DNA from 3 places in the Edwardsiella tarda ATCC 15947 genome. Region 3 is predicted to be linked to each of the others. Evidence: predicted binding sites of a transcription regulator. Region 3 holds the regulator's gene; each other region holds the start of a gene.

Region 1 (4,894 bases), 1.8 Mb from region 3:
GAATCAAATTGAGTCTATTTCACTTTTCGACATATGTAGCTACCGCTGGTTGAATGAGCATGTTACGACCTATTCTATCTAAAATAGGTTACTTCAAGGCAAGAATAAACATTATAATTCCCCCGCTCAGCGAGCGGGGGAAGCATGATCAGGCCGGGGTACGCAGCAGCATATACAGGCGAGAGAGGTAGAGGATCAACCCGACGGAGATCAGGTTGCTCAGCGTCCCCATGATCACCATCCCCAGGCTGGGGTGCAGCGCGGCGAGGGTATCGACCAAGAGCAGCAGAACCAGCTTCATCAGCATCCAGAGCAGGATGGCGGGGCTGATCAGGCGTACATTGGCGAAGGAGAGGCGGAAACTGCTACGGATCGCCTTGATGACACCACACTGCTCCGCGGTCATGATCATCGGCGATAGCGCCAGGCCGACGGCCAGGATGATCCCTGGCAGAATAAACAGCGTAATACCCAGTTGCACCATCAAGGTACACAGCAGCATCAGCAGCAGCAGGCGCGGCAGCATCGGTGCGGAGAGGCCGATGGCGCGTAAGGCGCTGAGACGGGCGCCATTCGATGCCTGCGCGATCAACACCAACATCCCCCCCAGTAACAAGACATTCCCGATGAGGACGGAGAAGCTCGCGGCGGCTGACACCTTCAGCAGCGTCATCTGCTGTTCGGGGGTCATCTGGCGGATCATATCCTGTAATCCTCGCGCCGCGCTGACATTGTCATCGCTCGCCAATTGGGTCAGCGCTTGGCTACTCGGGCTAAAGGTTTGGTTTAACGCCACGCTGATAAACGCCGTCAATAAGGCTAACAGGATGATGGGGGCCATCTGGTGGCGGAAAAAGTTAATGCTGTCACGGTAAAGGCTCCGGGCCGTGATGGGCATGCATAGCTCCTTGGCATGTCGCCGGGCGGTACAGGTGCCGCCCGTGGTGAAAAGTAAGATGCGCGATTGTACCCCGTTAATTGCACCTGTGGCACCCTGCAATTTTTCAGGTGGTGATTTCTTCCGCGTTCTGACGGTATGCCGTCATGTGGGGAGATAGGGGCGGCAGGCCGTAAGCCGCGCGCGCCCGATCACAGGCCGGATTCGGCTGGCCGTTCTCTCCGGACGGCATAAAGTCCCGGCAAGGCGTCGGTCGTTGCGCATAGGCGCGGCAACTGACCGCCTGGCCGACCTCGCCACACAGGTAGATGCAGCGCGGCCGTTTGCTGTTGGTGCCGCGCATGCAGCGCATCAATGATGAGATTCGCTCCGTATCGTCGGCGGCGAGTTGGCCACCGCCGTCGTCGGCTTCGGCCCAATAGAAGGAGACGCGAAAATAGGCGCAACAGGCACCGCAACGAACACAGGGATTGGTTTGAATGGTGAGTGGAGTCAGCGTTGAATGAGCCATGATGATGTTTTACCTAGATTAATCACCGCTATCTGCCATTACGCTAATCCCAGCCTTCCTCCGACGTCAAGATGACACGGCGAGAAATTTTTTATCTTTTTTGGGGATGGATGGTGAATTTTGATGTGCATCAAAATGCTTGGATGTAGTTAATTAGACGTATATCCAAAAATATCATTTTGTTTCTTTTCTATATAAAAGATGTGATCCGAGCCAGATCAAAAATCACTCGATGTGGTTATATTGCAGGCGCACACAATAACCATATAAAGGAAAGGGATGATGAAAAAGTTTAGCGTTGCGCTCTGTCTTGCCGCGGTATTGGCGCCGGTGGTGGCTTCGGCTCATCAGGCGGGCGACTTTATTTTCCGCGCCGGCACCGCTACCGTGCGTCCGACCACCAGCTCCGATAATGTATTGGGGTTGGGGGAGTTCAAGGTGGATAACAATACGCAGTTGGGGCTGACCTTCGGCTACATGGCGACGGATAATATCGGCATCGAGCTGCTAGCCGCCACGCCATTCCGCCACAAGGTGTCGTTGGGTGAGCTGGGGAATATCGCCACCGTGCATCAACTGCCGCCGACCCTGATGGCACAGTGGTATTTTGGTCGTGCCGAAGACAAGCTGCGCCCCTACTTGGGGGTCGGGGTCAACTACACCACCTTCTTCGATAACAGCTTCGATCAAAATGCCAAGAACCTGGGATTGCACGATCTCCAGGCGACCAGTTCGTGGGGCGTCGCCGGTCAGGCGGGATTGGACTATATGGTCAGTGAGAACTGGATGATTAACGCCTCGGTGTGGTACATCAATATCGACACCAAGGTGAAGTTCCGCGATAGCGCGGGCGATCAGAGCAGCATCAAGACGGAGATCAATCCGTGGGTGTTCATGTTCGGCGCCGGTTATCGCTTCTAAACAGGCCGACTCGGCAGGTAGGCGACGGATCCCCCCGTCGCCTGGCGTTCCCCGCCGCGTTGTGGCGGCGGGAGAGACCTTAGAGTCAGCTTAGCGGATACGCATGTCATTCTCGACTGAACGCACCCCTTTGACCCCTTGGGTGATCTGCACGGCCCGCTGAGCATCGGCGCGGGAAGAGACAAAACCACTCAGTTGCACCCGTCCCTTATAGGTTTCGACGCCGATCTCCGTAGACTTAATGTTCTTGGCGTTGAGTAACGCACTCTTCACCTTGGTGGTGATCACGGTGTCATCGATATAGTTGCCAGTACTTTCCTGGGTGGAAGAGCCGGCGCAGCCAGCCAGTGGCCCGGCTAACATGGCGGCCAGCCCGAGCGCATAGAGATGCTTCGACCATTTCATACTGTTCTCCTTAGACGGTAGCAGGAAAGGTGCGCCGTGCGGCACGGCGTCCCGATACATCATTAATAATATCAATGGGTCGTCAGAGGGCAAGGTGAAATCGGTGACCAGGTTACCTGGTCACCGGGGATCGAGCGGGTTAAGGCCGCGCGGCGGCACGCATCGTTTGGACGAAGTCATGCAACTGGCGCAGCATCTGATCGGGATCGTCGAGGTGCTCGGCGATCAGGTCGACGACGGCCGAACCGGAGATGGCGCCTGCCGCCCCCTCATCCAGGGCGGCGCGCACCTGTTCGGGGACACGGATGCCGAAGCCCTGCAACGCCGGGGCCCCGCCCAGCTCGCGTAAACGCTGGGTGAGATGGCGTAGTGGAGGCAGGTCGGCGTTGACGGCGCCGGTGACTCCGGCGCGCGACAGCAGGTAGATATACCCCTGGCTATGGTTCGCCAGGCGTTGCAGTAGTGCCTCGTCGGCATTGGGCGGGCAGATATAGATCGGGGCGACCCCGTGGCGGAGTGCCGCCGCATGGAAGGGGGCGGACTCCTCCAGCGGCACGTCAGCGATCAGAACCGAGTCGACTCCGGCTTCGGCGCAGCGGCGGTAGAAGGTGTCGATACCCGGGTTGACCACCAGATTGGCATACATCAGTAGCCCGATGGGTAACTGTGGATACTTCGCGCGGAGGGTATGCAGCAGTGCGAAGCAGCGTTCGGGTGTGACACCGGCCTGTAGGGCGCGCAGGGTGGCATTCTGGATCACGGGGCCGTCGGCTAACGGATCGGAGAAGGGGATCCCCAACTCCAAGGCATCGGCACCGGCCTGTACCAGCGTATCGATGATGCGTAGCGAGAGTTCAGGCGTCGGATCGCCTAAGGTGACGAAGGGAACGAAGGCGCCTGCCTGGTGTTGGCGTAAGTGTGAAAACAGAGTCTGATAACGCGTCATTGCATCTCTCCCCGAGCTTGCAGAATGTCGTGAACGGTAAAAATATCCTTGTCGCCGCGCCCTGAGAGGTTCACCACGAGGAGCTGCTCTTTATCCGGCTGTTGGCGGATCAGCTTCAAGGCGTGAGCCAGGGCGTGAGCCGACTCCAGTGCCGGGATGATCCCCTCCTGGCGTGAGAGCTGCATGAAGGCCTGCAACGCCTCCTCGTCGCTGGCCGAGACATAGTCGGCGCGGCCGATGCTGTTCAAGTGGGCGTGTTGTGGCCCGACGGAGGGGAAGTCCAATCCGGCGGAGAGGGAGTAGGACTCCTCGATCTGCCCATCGGCGGTCTGCATCATCGGTGAGCGCATGCCGAAGTAGATGCCCACTCGGCCATGCTTGAGCGGTGCGCCATGTTGGCCGGTCTCGATTCCCAGCCCGGCCGGCTCGACCCCGATCAGGGCGACGTCGCTGTCGTCGATAAAGTCGGCGAACATGCCGATGGCGTTGGAGCCGCCGCCGACGCAGGCCAACACCGCATCGGGCAGACGTCCTTCGGCCTGGAGGATCTGGCGGCGCGTCTCGGCACCGATCATGCGTTGAAACTCACGCACGATAGTCGGGTAGGGATGTGGCCCGGCGGCGGTGCCCAGCAGATAGTGGGCCTGGTCATAGTGAGCGGACCAATCGCGCAGCGCCTCGTTACAGGCATCTTTCAGGGTGGCCGAGCCGCTGTGTACCGGGATCACCTCGGCGCCCATCAGTCGCATGCGGAACACGTTGGGCGATTGACGGGCGACATCTTTGGCCCCCATATAGACGCGGCATTTCAGCCCCAATAGGGCGCAGGCGAGCGCCGTCGCCACGCCATGCTGGCCGGCGCCGGTCTCGGCGATGATCTCGCGTTTGCCCATCCGTTTCGCCAAGAGCGCCTGGCCGAGAACCTGGTTGGTCTTGTGGGCGCCGCCATGTAACAAATCCTCACGTTTCAGATACAGCCGGGTGCGGGTACCGGCGGTCAGATTACGACACAGGGTCAGGGCGGTGGGACGTCCAGCATAGTTGTGCAGCAGATCGTGAAACTGAGCCTGAAAGTCGGGATCGTCGCGCGCCTCGAGGAAGGCGGCCTCCAACTGATTCAGCGCCGGGATCAGGATCTGGGGCACGAACTGGCCGCCAAATTCGCCGAAGTAGGGGTTCAGTAAGCTCATAACATTCTCATCCTGTCAGTAAG
Region 2 (4,894 bases), 1.8 Mb from region 3:
CGCTTGCAGTGGTATGTCGATACACCGAGCGTCGGCGAGATGCTACTCAGCCAGTTAACCGGTTCGGTGCAGGCGTCGTTACCGCAGGCCTTGCAGGGCGTGGTACCCGCCTCGTTGCTCCAACTGTCGCGCCAGATCGCGGCGCAGAGCGACTGGGTTGCCTCGCTCAACGATCCCCAGCAGCGCTATGCGCTCTGCCTGACCTGTAGCGAAATTCGCTAGCCCTCCCCGCCGGGGCGCTCATCACACGGATGACCGCTCCGGCTTCTTCACGCTTCACGCTTCACCTCGATTGCACCACACGCGGCGAAGTAGGCGTGCGGCCGATGAACGCCCCTGTTCGCGGGTTCTTATTCCGCCCGCACGGAGCGTGGATCTCGATTGGCGCCGACAAGATAGCGATACTCGCTCCCAGATCGGGGTTAAATCACGCCCAAGGACGCCCCTCTCCTTTTTTTCTGCCGTATTATCCCTATAATCCACGCATCGTTGCGCATACGCGCCCAGTAACGGCGAATTTTCTGTCATGCAAAAAAAATCTATCTATGTAGCCTACACCGGCGGCACCATTGGCATGCAACGCTCCGAACATGGCTATATTCCGGTCTCCGGCCACCTCCAACGCCAGCTGGCGCAGATGCCCGAGTTCCATCGTCCGGAGATGCCGGACTTCACCATCCATGAATACCACCCGCTGATCGACTCATCGGATACCACCCCCGCCGACTGGCAGCATATCGCCGACGACATTCAGGCCAACTACGCGCACTATGATGGCTTCGTCATTCTGCACGGCACCGACACCATGGCCTTCACCGCCTCGGCGCTGTCGTTCATGTTCCAGCATCTCGCCAAACCGGTGATCGTCACCGGCTCGCAGATCCCATTGGCCGAGCTGCGCTCCGATGGCCAGACCAACCTGCTGAATGCCCTGTACCTGGCGGCCAACTACCCGATCAATGAGGTGTCGCTGTTCTTTAATAACAAGCTGTTTCGCGGCAACCGTACCACCAAGGCGCACGCCGATGGCTTCGATGCCTTCGCCTCACCGAACTATCCGATGCTGCTGGAGGCCGGGATCAATATTCGCCGCGTCGCCCCGTTGGTCACCCCGCTGCACCAGGCGCCATTCCAGGTTCATCCCATCACGCCACAGCCCATCGGGGTGGTCACCCTCTATCCCGGCATCTCCGCCGACGTGGTGCGTAACTTCCTGCGCCAACCGGTACGGGCGCTGATCCTACGCTCCTACGGCGTGGGTAATGCCCCGCAAAACCCGGAGCTGCTCGACGAGCTGCAACGGGCCGCCCAGCGCGGCATCGTGGTGGTCAACCTGACGCAATGTTTCTCCGGACGGGTGAACATGGAGGGATATGCCACCGGAAACGCCTTGGCGCATGCTGGCGTGATCAGTGGTTTCGACATGACGGTTGAGGCGGCACTGACTAAACTGCATTATCTATTAAGCCAAACACTCACCGCCGATGAGATCCGTCATCTGATGCAACAGGATCTACGCGGTGAGCTGAGCGAGAATCCCTAGAGCGCCCATCACCGAGTAGGCCGGCTCTAGTCACACAACCATGGGAGAAAGACCGATGTCCGCCGCACTTTTGCTGATCGATCTACAGAATGATTTTTGTCCCCAGGGCGCCCTGGCGGTGCCTCGGGGCGATGAGGTCATCCCCGTGGCCCTACAGGCCGTCGAGCTAGCACAGCGGGACGGCGTCCCGGTGATCGCGACCCAGGATTGGCACCCCGCCGATCACGGTAGCTTCGCCAGCCAAAGCGGCGGCCAGATCGGTGCCCTGGGCAAGCTGAACGGCCTGCCGCAAGTGTGGTGGCCGGATCACTGCATACAGAACACCATCGGCGCCGCCTTCCACCCCATGCTGCGCGATACCGCCTTCGACTTCGTGGTGCACAAGGGTAGCGATGCGACGATCGATAGCTATAGCGCCTTCTTCGACAACGGCCAACGCGCCGCCACGGCGCTGCATGGCTGGCTGCAACAGCACGGCATCACCCATCTGTGGCTACTGGGACTGGCGACGGACTACTGTGTGAAGTTTTCGGTCTTAGACGCCCTGCGTCTGGGCTATGCCGTCACGGTGATCCAAGACGGGTGTCGCGGGGTCGATCTCGCGCCGGGCGATAGCGAACGAGCCTTGGCAGAGATGCAGGCCGCCGGCGCGACGCTGAGCACGTTAAGCGAGATCGACAGCCTGCGTTGATCCCCCCTGCCGCGCCCGCGACGGCGCGGCAGCGCTCCCTCCAGGCGATATACTCGAAACGGCGCGAGGGGGAGGCAAGAGGTTACCCCCTTGCGCTGCCGCTTACTCGATGCGACGTATCGCCAAGTCGGCCTCAGGCGAGGCGAACTGCGCCTTGAGCGCCTGCTTACTCTTCATCTCGATCTCGCCCCGGGTGTTCACCGTCAGATGCTCCGCCTGGTGATTATGCCGCGACTGATAAAGCATCACGATCTGCATCGCCTGTGCACGCTGCGCCTCACTCAGGCGACTCCCCTCAGGCCAACGCCCTAATTCCACCGCGCTCAGCAAGCGCTGATAGACATCATCGTTCATTATTGAGAGCAAGCGCTCAATATCCATAATTCCTCACCAATATCTACTTTGCTGAATCGCTTCACCCTGTTATTATCCTTAACAGACATCACGACGCTAACCCGCAGTCCAACTGCCATCATCGGCAGCGTGGAAGTGCAACGCGGCAGAGTTGACGCAATAACGCTCGCCCGTCGGCGCCGGGCCATCGGGAAACAGGTGGCCTAAGTGCGCATCGCAGTGTGCGCAGCGGATCTCGGTGCGCCGCATGTGATGCGAATTGTCATCCAGATAACGGATGGCATCGGGCTGGTAGGGGCGAAAGAAGCTCGGCCAGCCGCACCCCGACTCATATTTGCTGTCGGAGTAGAATAAGGGGCTGTTGCAACACAGGCAGTGGTAGACGCCCTCCTGCTGATTGTAGAGCAGCTTGCCGCTGAAGGGCGGTTCGGTGCCACGCTCATGAGTCACATAGCGTTGCATCTCGGTTAATTGAGGTGGGGACAAGGAGTGGTTCTCTTTAGCCATGTTATGGTCCGCGGTCTTGAGCCGAATGGATGGATGACACAGAAAGATTATGCAATCCAACATAACAAACAGTTAACAATAGATCAGCATCATTTGGTCTAAACTGGATGGCTGGAGCGCGGCGAGCGGCAACATTTGTGATGTACATCACAAAGAGACCGCACGCAGGCTTGAGACGGCTTCTCCCGTCCCCATGTATGATGGGATACGGTGAGTTAGGTATCGTGGGCGCTATCTGCGCAGTCGCCTGGCGGCTTTGACGTATAGCAACAATTGACACGATTCCGCTTGACGCTCCATAAGGTTTTTGTAATTTTACAGGCAACCTTTTATTCACTAACCAATAGCTGGTGGAATATATGACTATCAAAGTAGGTATCAACGGTTTTGGCCGTATCGGCCGTATTGTTTTCCGTGCTGCTCAGGAACGTTCTGACATCGAAATCGTTGGCATCAACGATCTGCTGGATGCCAACTACATGGCATACATGCTGAAGTACGACTCTACTCACGGTCGTTTCAACGGCACTGTTGAAGTGAAAGATGGCCACCTGATCGTTAACGGTAAAAAAATCCGTGTTACCGCTGAAAGAGATCCGGCTAACCTGAAGTGGGACGAAATCGGTGTTGACGTAGTTGCCGAAGCAACCGGTCTGTTCCTGACCGACGAAACCGCACGTAAGCACATCGCTGCCGGCGCCAAGAAAGTCGTCATGACTGGCCCGTCCAAAGATGCTACCCCGATGTTCGTTATGGGCGTAAACCACAAGAACTACGCTGGCCAGGAGATCGTTTCTAACGCTTCCTGCACCACCAACTGCCTGGCACCGCTGGCTAAAGTCCTGAACGACAACTTCGGCATCGTTGAAGCACTGATGACCACCGTTCACGCTACCACCGCTACCCAGAAAACCGTTGATGGCCCGTCCATGAAAGATTGGCGCGGCGGCCGTGGCGCTAGCCAGAACATCATCCCGTCCTCTACCGGTGCTGCCAAGGCTGTTGGCAAGGTTATCCCGGAACTGAACGGCAAACTGACCGGTATGGCTTTCCGCGTTCCGACCCCGAACGTTTCCGTTGTTGACCTGACTGCACGCCTGGCCAAGCCGGCTACCTATCAGCAGATCTGTGACGTGATGAAGGCCGCTTCTGAAGGCGAAATGAAAGGCGTTCTGGGCTACACCGACGAAGCCGTCGTTTCTACCGACTTCAACGGCGAAGTTTGCACCTCTGTGTTTGATGCCGACGCCGGTATCTCCCTGAACGACAACTTCGTGAAACTGGTTTCTTGGTATGACAACGAAACTGGTTACTCCAACAAGGTTCTGGATCTGATCGCGCACATCTCCAAATAAGCGTCAGAGACTTGAATGACGAAAGGGCGACGCAAGTCGCCCTTTTTTATGCTGCCCCGCCCCTGCTCTACTGACGCCTCACCCCGGTTCACTCGACATACGGTTTACGCAACGTCACCCGACTCAACGCCCGGGTAGACTCGCCTGTGCGTGCTCCGCAGGGCGGCAACGGCGGGTGAACACTCCGCCGCGACGGGGAGACGGACGCCCCTCCCTAACGCTCGGCTAAACGCCGCTCACCGCCACGGTTTAGCGCCGTTTCCTTGTTTCATCCACCACCGGCTCGCCATCCTCTTTATTAAACGCCCCCTGCTGCGCCGTGGGCAAAATCTCCAACACACGCTCCGAGGGGCGACACAGACGCGCCCCCAGCGGGGTCACCACGATCGGCCGGTTAATCAGGATGGGATGGCTTAACATCGCGTCGATCAGTTGCGCGTCGCT
Region 3 (4,894 bases):
CCTGAAAGAGGGGATCGAAAAAGAGTTGCTGCAACGCTTCCCGGAACTGAAAGGGGTGCGCGATCTGACTGAGCACCAGCGCGGCGACCACTCTTACTATTGATCGCTCGCGAGACGGCGGGGAAATTCACCCGACGTAAGACTCCCCCGGCCGCGCCTCGCGCGGCCGTTTTGTTAGCAGAGTACGCCCACAAGCGCCTTTTCACCTGCCAACCACTCCCGTCATCAAGCGACCACCACCGCGTCACCCACCTCTCAGTCACGTAACCGACGACTGAGCCACAAGCCGTGATGCGGGCGCTGACGCCAAGCGATAGACGAAATGGTATGCATGGTGCGCAAATGCGATAGGATGCGCCGCAGATGGACCTCCATCGGCGTCATCGGCATGCCTTGTTGTGGCTCCGGGATCGGAATCGCCTGGTTATCGTTGCTACTCGGCCCATCGTGTTCCAGACGCTGCTGACAGAGCTGCAAGGCAATCTCGCCACACTGCAAGTAGTCCTGGGCCAAACGTGGCGTCAGCATATAGTGCTCTCGCGCCAGGATCGTCATGGCATTGAGGTGCTCGACGATAAACTGGCTGTGGGTGATCCACAGACGCATATCGGCCAAATAGCGTGAGTCGAAGCCCGGCTCCTGCATCGCTTGGCTAAGAGAGGAGTAGAGCGTGTTCTGTGCCTGGTTGCTACGCATACGCGCATACGCCTGCTCGCTGACCCCCACGTCGGCAGAGAGGAGCAAACGCAGCTCATCCTGATACGCCTCCAACGCCTGATGGGCATTCTTTCGCAACAAACCACTCTGCCACTGTGGCCACAGCCAGATCGTGCTGGCGAAGGCGAGGATACAGCCCAATAGGGTATCTACCAGGCGCGGCACCAGGAAGTTCGAACCATTCAGCGCCAACAATTGCAGAGTAAATACCGCGCTGACCGTAAAGCCGATGACGGCCAGGCCGTAGTTCTTGCGTAACACCAGATAAGCCCCCAGCGTCACCAACAACATCACCAACAACATCACCGCCTCGCTCAACGTTAGTTGCAACAGGCCAGCGGCGATAATCAGACCGGCAAAGGTCCCCATCGCACGGTGCTGGATCCGCACCCGCGTCGCGTTATACCCATTCTGGATCACCAGCATCGTGGTCAACATAATCCAGTAAGATTTAGGCAATGCCAGTAAGATCCCCAAGCCGCTACCGGCGGCGAGGGTCAGCCCGAGGCGCAAGGCATTACGCAGCGCGCCAGACTTCGGTGAACAATAGGCGCGCAACGCCGGCCAAAACGGCAGGCGTTGCTGCGTCGCCATCAGTTGGCGTTGATAGAGGGGACGCTGGCGCTCTAATAAACGTGCCATGCGGCTAAAGTGGTGCAAACAGAATTGCCCCACCGGGTTGTCGGGATAGCGACTGGCCAGCTTCTCCAACGCGGAGACCTCAGGCTGCATGGAGAAGTGTTGCGGATAACGGTGATAGAGAATGTCATCCGCCACCACCCGCAGGCGCCCAGCGACGACCTGGGCATTGCGCCGAATGATCGCCTCGGCCTGGCTCTGCGCCACCAGCGTCTGCACCTCCTCCGGCTGAGAGAGACTGACGGTGATATGCTCTTGCAGATCGAGCGCCACCTGAAAATAGCGAACCAGGCGCTTGTACTCGGGGTTATGAACCAAAGAGAGCATGTGCATCTGCTGGTAGATCACCGTGATCAGATCCATCACCTTCTGCTGACGATTCAACAACGGCGGCAAGGCCGTCTGTGGATCACTATGCTGCGTCAGCAAGCTGTACTTGGCCTCGATATAATCCCCCAACTCCAAATAGAGTTGGTTCAGCGTCTCGCGAATCGGCTGCCCCTTCCACAGGATAAACCAGAACCAAGTAAACGCACCGTACCAGACGGTCCCCACCAGATACAGCAGCGGTGCCTGCCAGATAGGTACCATGCCGACCATACTCAGAGTAAAGATGGCGGCGACCAACGTGGCGGGCAGCAAGCGGGCATGCAATGGGCTGATCTCTCCATTGACGCCCAGCAATAACGCCAGAAAAAGCATCGCCAACGGCACAGGCACCTGCCATAACAAGGCAAGCTGCAAGAGAAAACTACCGAGCGCGAATAGCGAACCACCCACGGCCAGGCGTTTAAAGAAGCGTTTATGTGGTGTATCCAGGCCCGCGATGTTACAGCAGACGGGAACCAGCGAGAACAGTAGCCCCTGTTGCAGTTGGCCAATCAATAACCCGAACAACACCGGCAGACACAAGACCAGCGTCTGACGCAGTGCATAATTCACTTCCGGGTGGTAGATAAACCGCCGCCACATGAGCACCATCCTGGGGATGGAGAGAGTCCCGCGCCACGAGGGCGGCGCGGGCGAAAAATCACCGCGTCCCGTAGACGACGATGGTTTTACCGTGGGCCGAGATCAGGTTCTGATCTTCCAGCATCTTCAAGATACGACCGACCGTTTCACGCGAACAACCGACGATCTGACCGATCTCCTGACGCGTAATCTTAATCTGCATACCGTCCGGGTGCGTCATCGCATCCGGTTGCTTCGCCAGATTCAACAGCGTCTGGGCAATGCGGCCGGTAACGTCCAAGAAAGCCAGGTTACCGACCTTCTCTGACGTCACTTGCAGGCGACGCGCCATCTGCGCGGACAATCGCATCAAGATATCCGGGTTTACCTGAATCAACTGACGGAATTTCTTATAAGAAATTTCAGCCACTTCACAGGCAGTTTTCGCCCGAACCCAGGCACTGCGCTCCTGTCCTTCCTCAAACAAGCCCAACTCACCGATGAAATCGCCCTGGTTCAGGTAAGAGAGGATCATCTCCTTGCCCTCTTCATCCTTGATCAGTACCGCGACAGATCCCTTCACGATGTAATAAAGCGTCTCCGCCTTTTCACCTTGGTGAATCAAAGTACTTTTTGATGGATATTTATGAATATGGCAATGGGACAGGAACCATTCAAGGGTTGGGTCTGTTTGTGGTTTGCCGAGAACCATTCGCTATTATCCTCTGTTGTTATCGCATCCCCGTGCGCCAAACGCGCCCCGCCAGGCGGCGGAGCCGGGAAACTGCCTAGTAACCTGTTATAGCACTGCACTTGTCGAATATAGTTTTATTAGCCTAAGGGAGTTGCTACCCGACCTTATTGATCTATACCCGCTTCATTCCATTAAAGGTGCATGTCGGCTTAGTTTGTAGCATAGCTTGACCCAACTGTCTCGCACTGTCTCGTTTCAGCATGGAATAGCTCACTGTTCGCCGCGTTTTTTTTCCCAACGGAATTATTTTTGCACCTTATTTGCACAGTAGCCTGCGCTAAATCACCAAGAAAAGCGAGCGATTAGCGTTAATCGTCCCCGTTAAACTGGCTACGCGCCATAATATTGACACTTTCATGAAGTTCAGACCAAACAACCACGGCCTCGCCGCTTATCAGCTGTTGGCGCACATCCTCAACCTTCTGTGCCAGACTCTTCTCCTGTTCGCCATAATCGGTTCCCTCACGTAACACGAAGGCTTCGATTAAATTATCCAATGTTGTCGGGGCGATATCTCGCCAAGGAATGATCACGTCATTGACTCCAAATAACAGGCTAACCATTCGGGAATACGCTGCTCTAACCACAGGGACGGGCGCCGTAGCGTGCCGTTGATAAAGCCGACGTGTCCACCGAACTCGGTGAGCTGATAGTCGATATTAGACGGTAGCCGTGCCCTGTCCGGGATCACCGCCGCCGTCATGAAAGGATCGTCACGCGCTTGCAAGATCAACAACGGCTGGCGAATCGCAGCCAGACGCGGCAACGCGCTACAACGCCGATAATAATCATCCGTGCCGGCGAAACCATGCAGCGGCGCCGTAATCTGCTCGTCAAACTCACGCAACCGACGCAACCGCCGGATCTGCTGCGGATCGAGCGCTCGTAACTGGGGATAACAGCGCTGTTTACGCAACGCGCTGCGCTTGAGCTCATGTAACAGGTAACGTTGATAAAAACGCCCCGCCCCACTCTCCAAGTGCGCCGCACAGGCCGCCAACTGTAACGGCGCCGAGACCAGCACCGCCGCCGTCAACGGCGCTTGCGATCCCTCCTCCGCCAAATAGCAGGCCAACATATTCCCCCCGAGAGAGACGCCGACCGCCGCCGTCGGTACCTCACCCAGCGTTCGGCGTAACCATGCGAGGAAGAAACGCGCATCGCCGGTCTTGCCCGAATGATAAAAACGTGGCAGCAAGTTAGGCTCACCACTACAGCCGCGAAAATGCATCACCACCGCTAACCATCCCGCCGCACGACACGCCTGCAGCAGACCATGAGCATAGGGACTATAAAAACCACCCTCTAATCCGTGAAAGAGCACCACCCGCGGCTTATGGCGTGCGGCAAGCGGCGCCTCGCTCCAGGCCAGATCGATAAAGTCGCCGTCCGGTAAGGTGAGCCGTTGCCAGGTCGGCGTCAATGCCACGCGGCGACGTAACAGACGCGGCAATAGTGTCTGAAGATGCGGGTTGCGCAGCAGAGGCGCGGGTGAAAATGGCGTGACGCTCATGGTAGCTGAAGAAAATTCATCGAAGGACGCGTTGTATCATCAATAGCACACTGTTAGGGTCAAAACATCTCTTTCCCTACGATGCGGAGCCTAATCGGCATGGACAGCACCCTGTTCCTCTCTCTAGTCGGATTCCTCTGGGTGGCGGCGATCACGCCGGGCCCCAACAACATGCTGCTGACCACCTCCGGTGCCAACCTCGGTTGGCGATCCTCCTGGCCATTAATGTTGGGCATCATCCTGGGCATGCAGACTCTGCTGTTGCTGGTCGCCTTCGGCATCGGCGGCCTGCTGTTACTCTACCCGACGCTGCATACCCT

Evidence for each region. The regulator CRP, encoded in region 3, controls carbon source genes, mostly activating them, when cyclic AMP is high. The targets are predictions, from matches to a motif close to ATGTGANNNNNNTCACAT.
Region 1: ompW (outer membrane protein OmpW) is a predicted target of CRP. The motif match lies at 1,528-1,545, and genes of this name have one in related genera.
Region 2: msrB (peptide-methionine (R)-S-oxide reductase MsrB) is a predicted target of CRP. The motif match lies at 3,231-3,248, and genes of this name have one in related genera.

What each region holds. Positions count from the first base shown of each region.
Region 1 covers NZ_CP084506.1:2,025,738-2,030,631, reverse strand. The annotation lists gene DCL27_RS09415 (hypothetical protein) at 1-82, shown strand, start outside; gene DCL27_RS09410 (YciC family protein) at 149-898, opposite strand; gene DCL27_RS09405 (YkgJ family cysteine cluster protein) at 1,005-1,409, opposite strand; gene ompW (outer membrane protein OmpW) at 1,692-2,330, shown strand; gene DCL27_RS09395 (BON domain-containing protein) at 2,421-2,735, opposite strand; gene trpA (tryptophan synthase subunit alpha) at 2,875-3,681, opposite strand; gene trpB (tryptophan synthase subunit beta) at 3,678-4,871, opposite strand.
Region 2 covers NZ_CP084506.1:2,066,222-2,071,115, forward strand. The annotation lists gene sppA (signal peptide peptidase SppA) at 1-222, shown strand, start outside; gene ansA (asparaginase) at 527-1,543, shown strand; gene pncA (bifunctional nicotinamidase/pyrazinamidase) at 1,599-2,234, shown strand; gene DCL27_RS09605 (YeaC family protein) at 2,337-2,615, opposite strand; gene msrB (peptide-methionine (R)-S-oxide reductase MsrB) at 2,685-3,095, opposite strand; gene gapA (glyceraldehyde-3-phosphate dehydrogenase) at 3,455-4,450, shown strand; gene arsC (glutaredoxin-dependent arsenate reductase) at 4,700-4,894, opposite strand, start outside.
Region 3 covers NZ_CP084506.1:236,995-241,888, reverse strand. The annotation lists gene nfuA (Fe-S biogenesis protein NfuA) at 1-103, shown strand, start outside; gene DCL27_RS01140 (YccS/YhfK family putative transporter) at 256-2,328, opposite strand; gene crp (cAMP-activated global transcriptional regulator CRP) at 2,387-3,019, opposite strand; gene DCL27_RS01130 (YheU family protein) at 3,370-3,594, opposite strand; gene DCL27_RS01125 (hydrolase) at 3,591-4,574, opposite strand; gene DCL27_RS01120 (LysE family translocator) at 4,674-4,894, shown strand, end outside.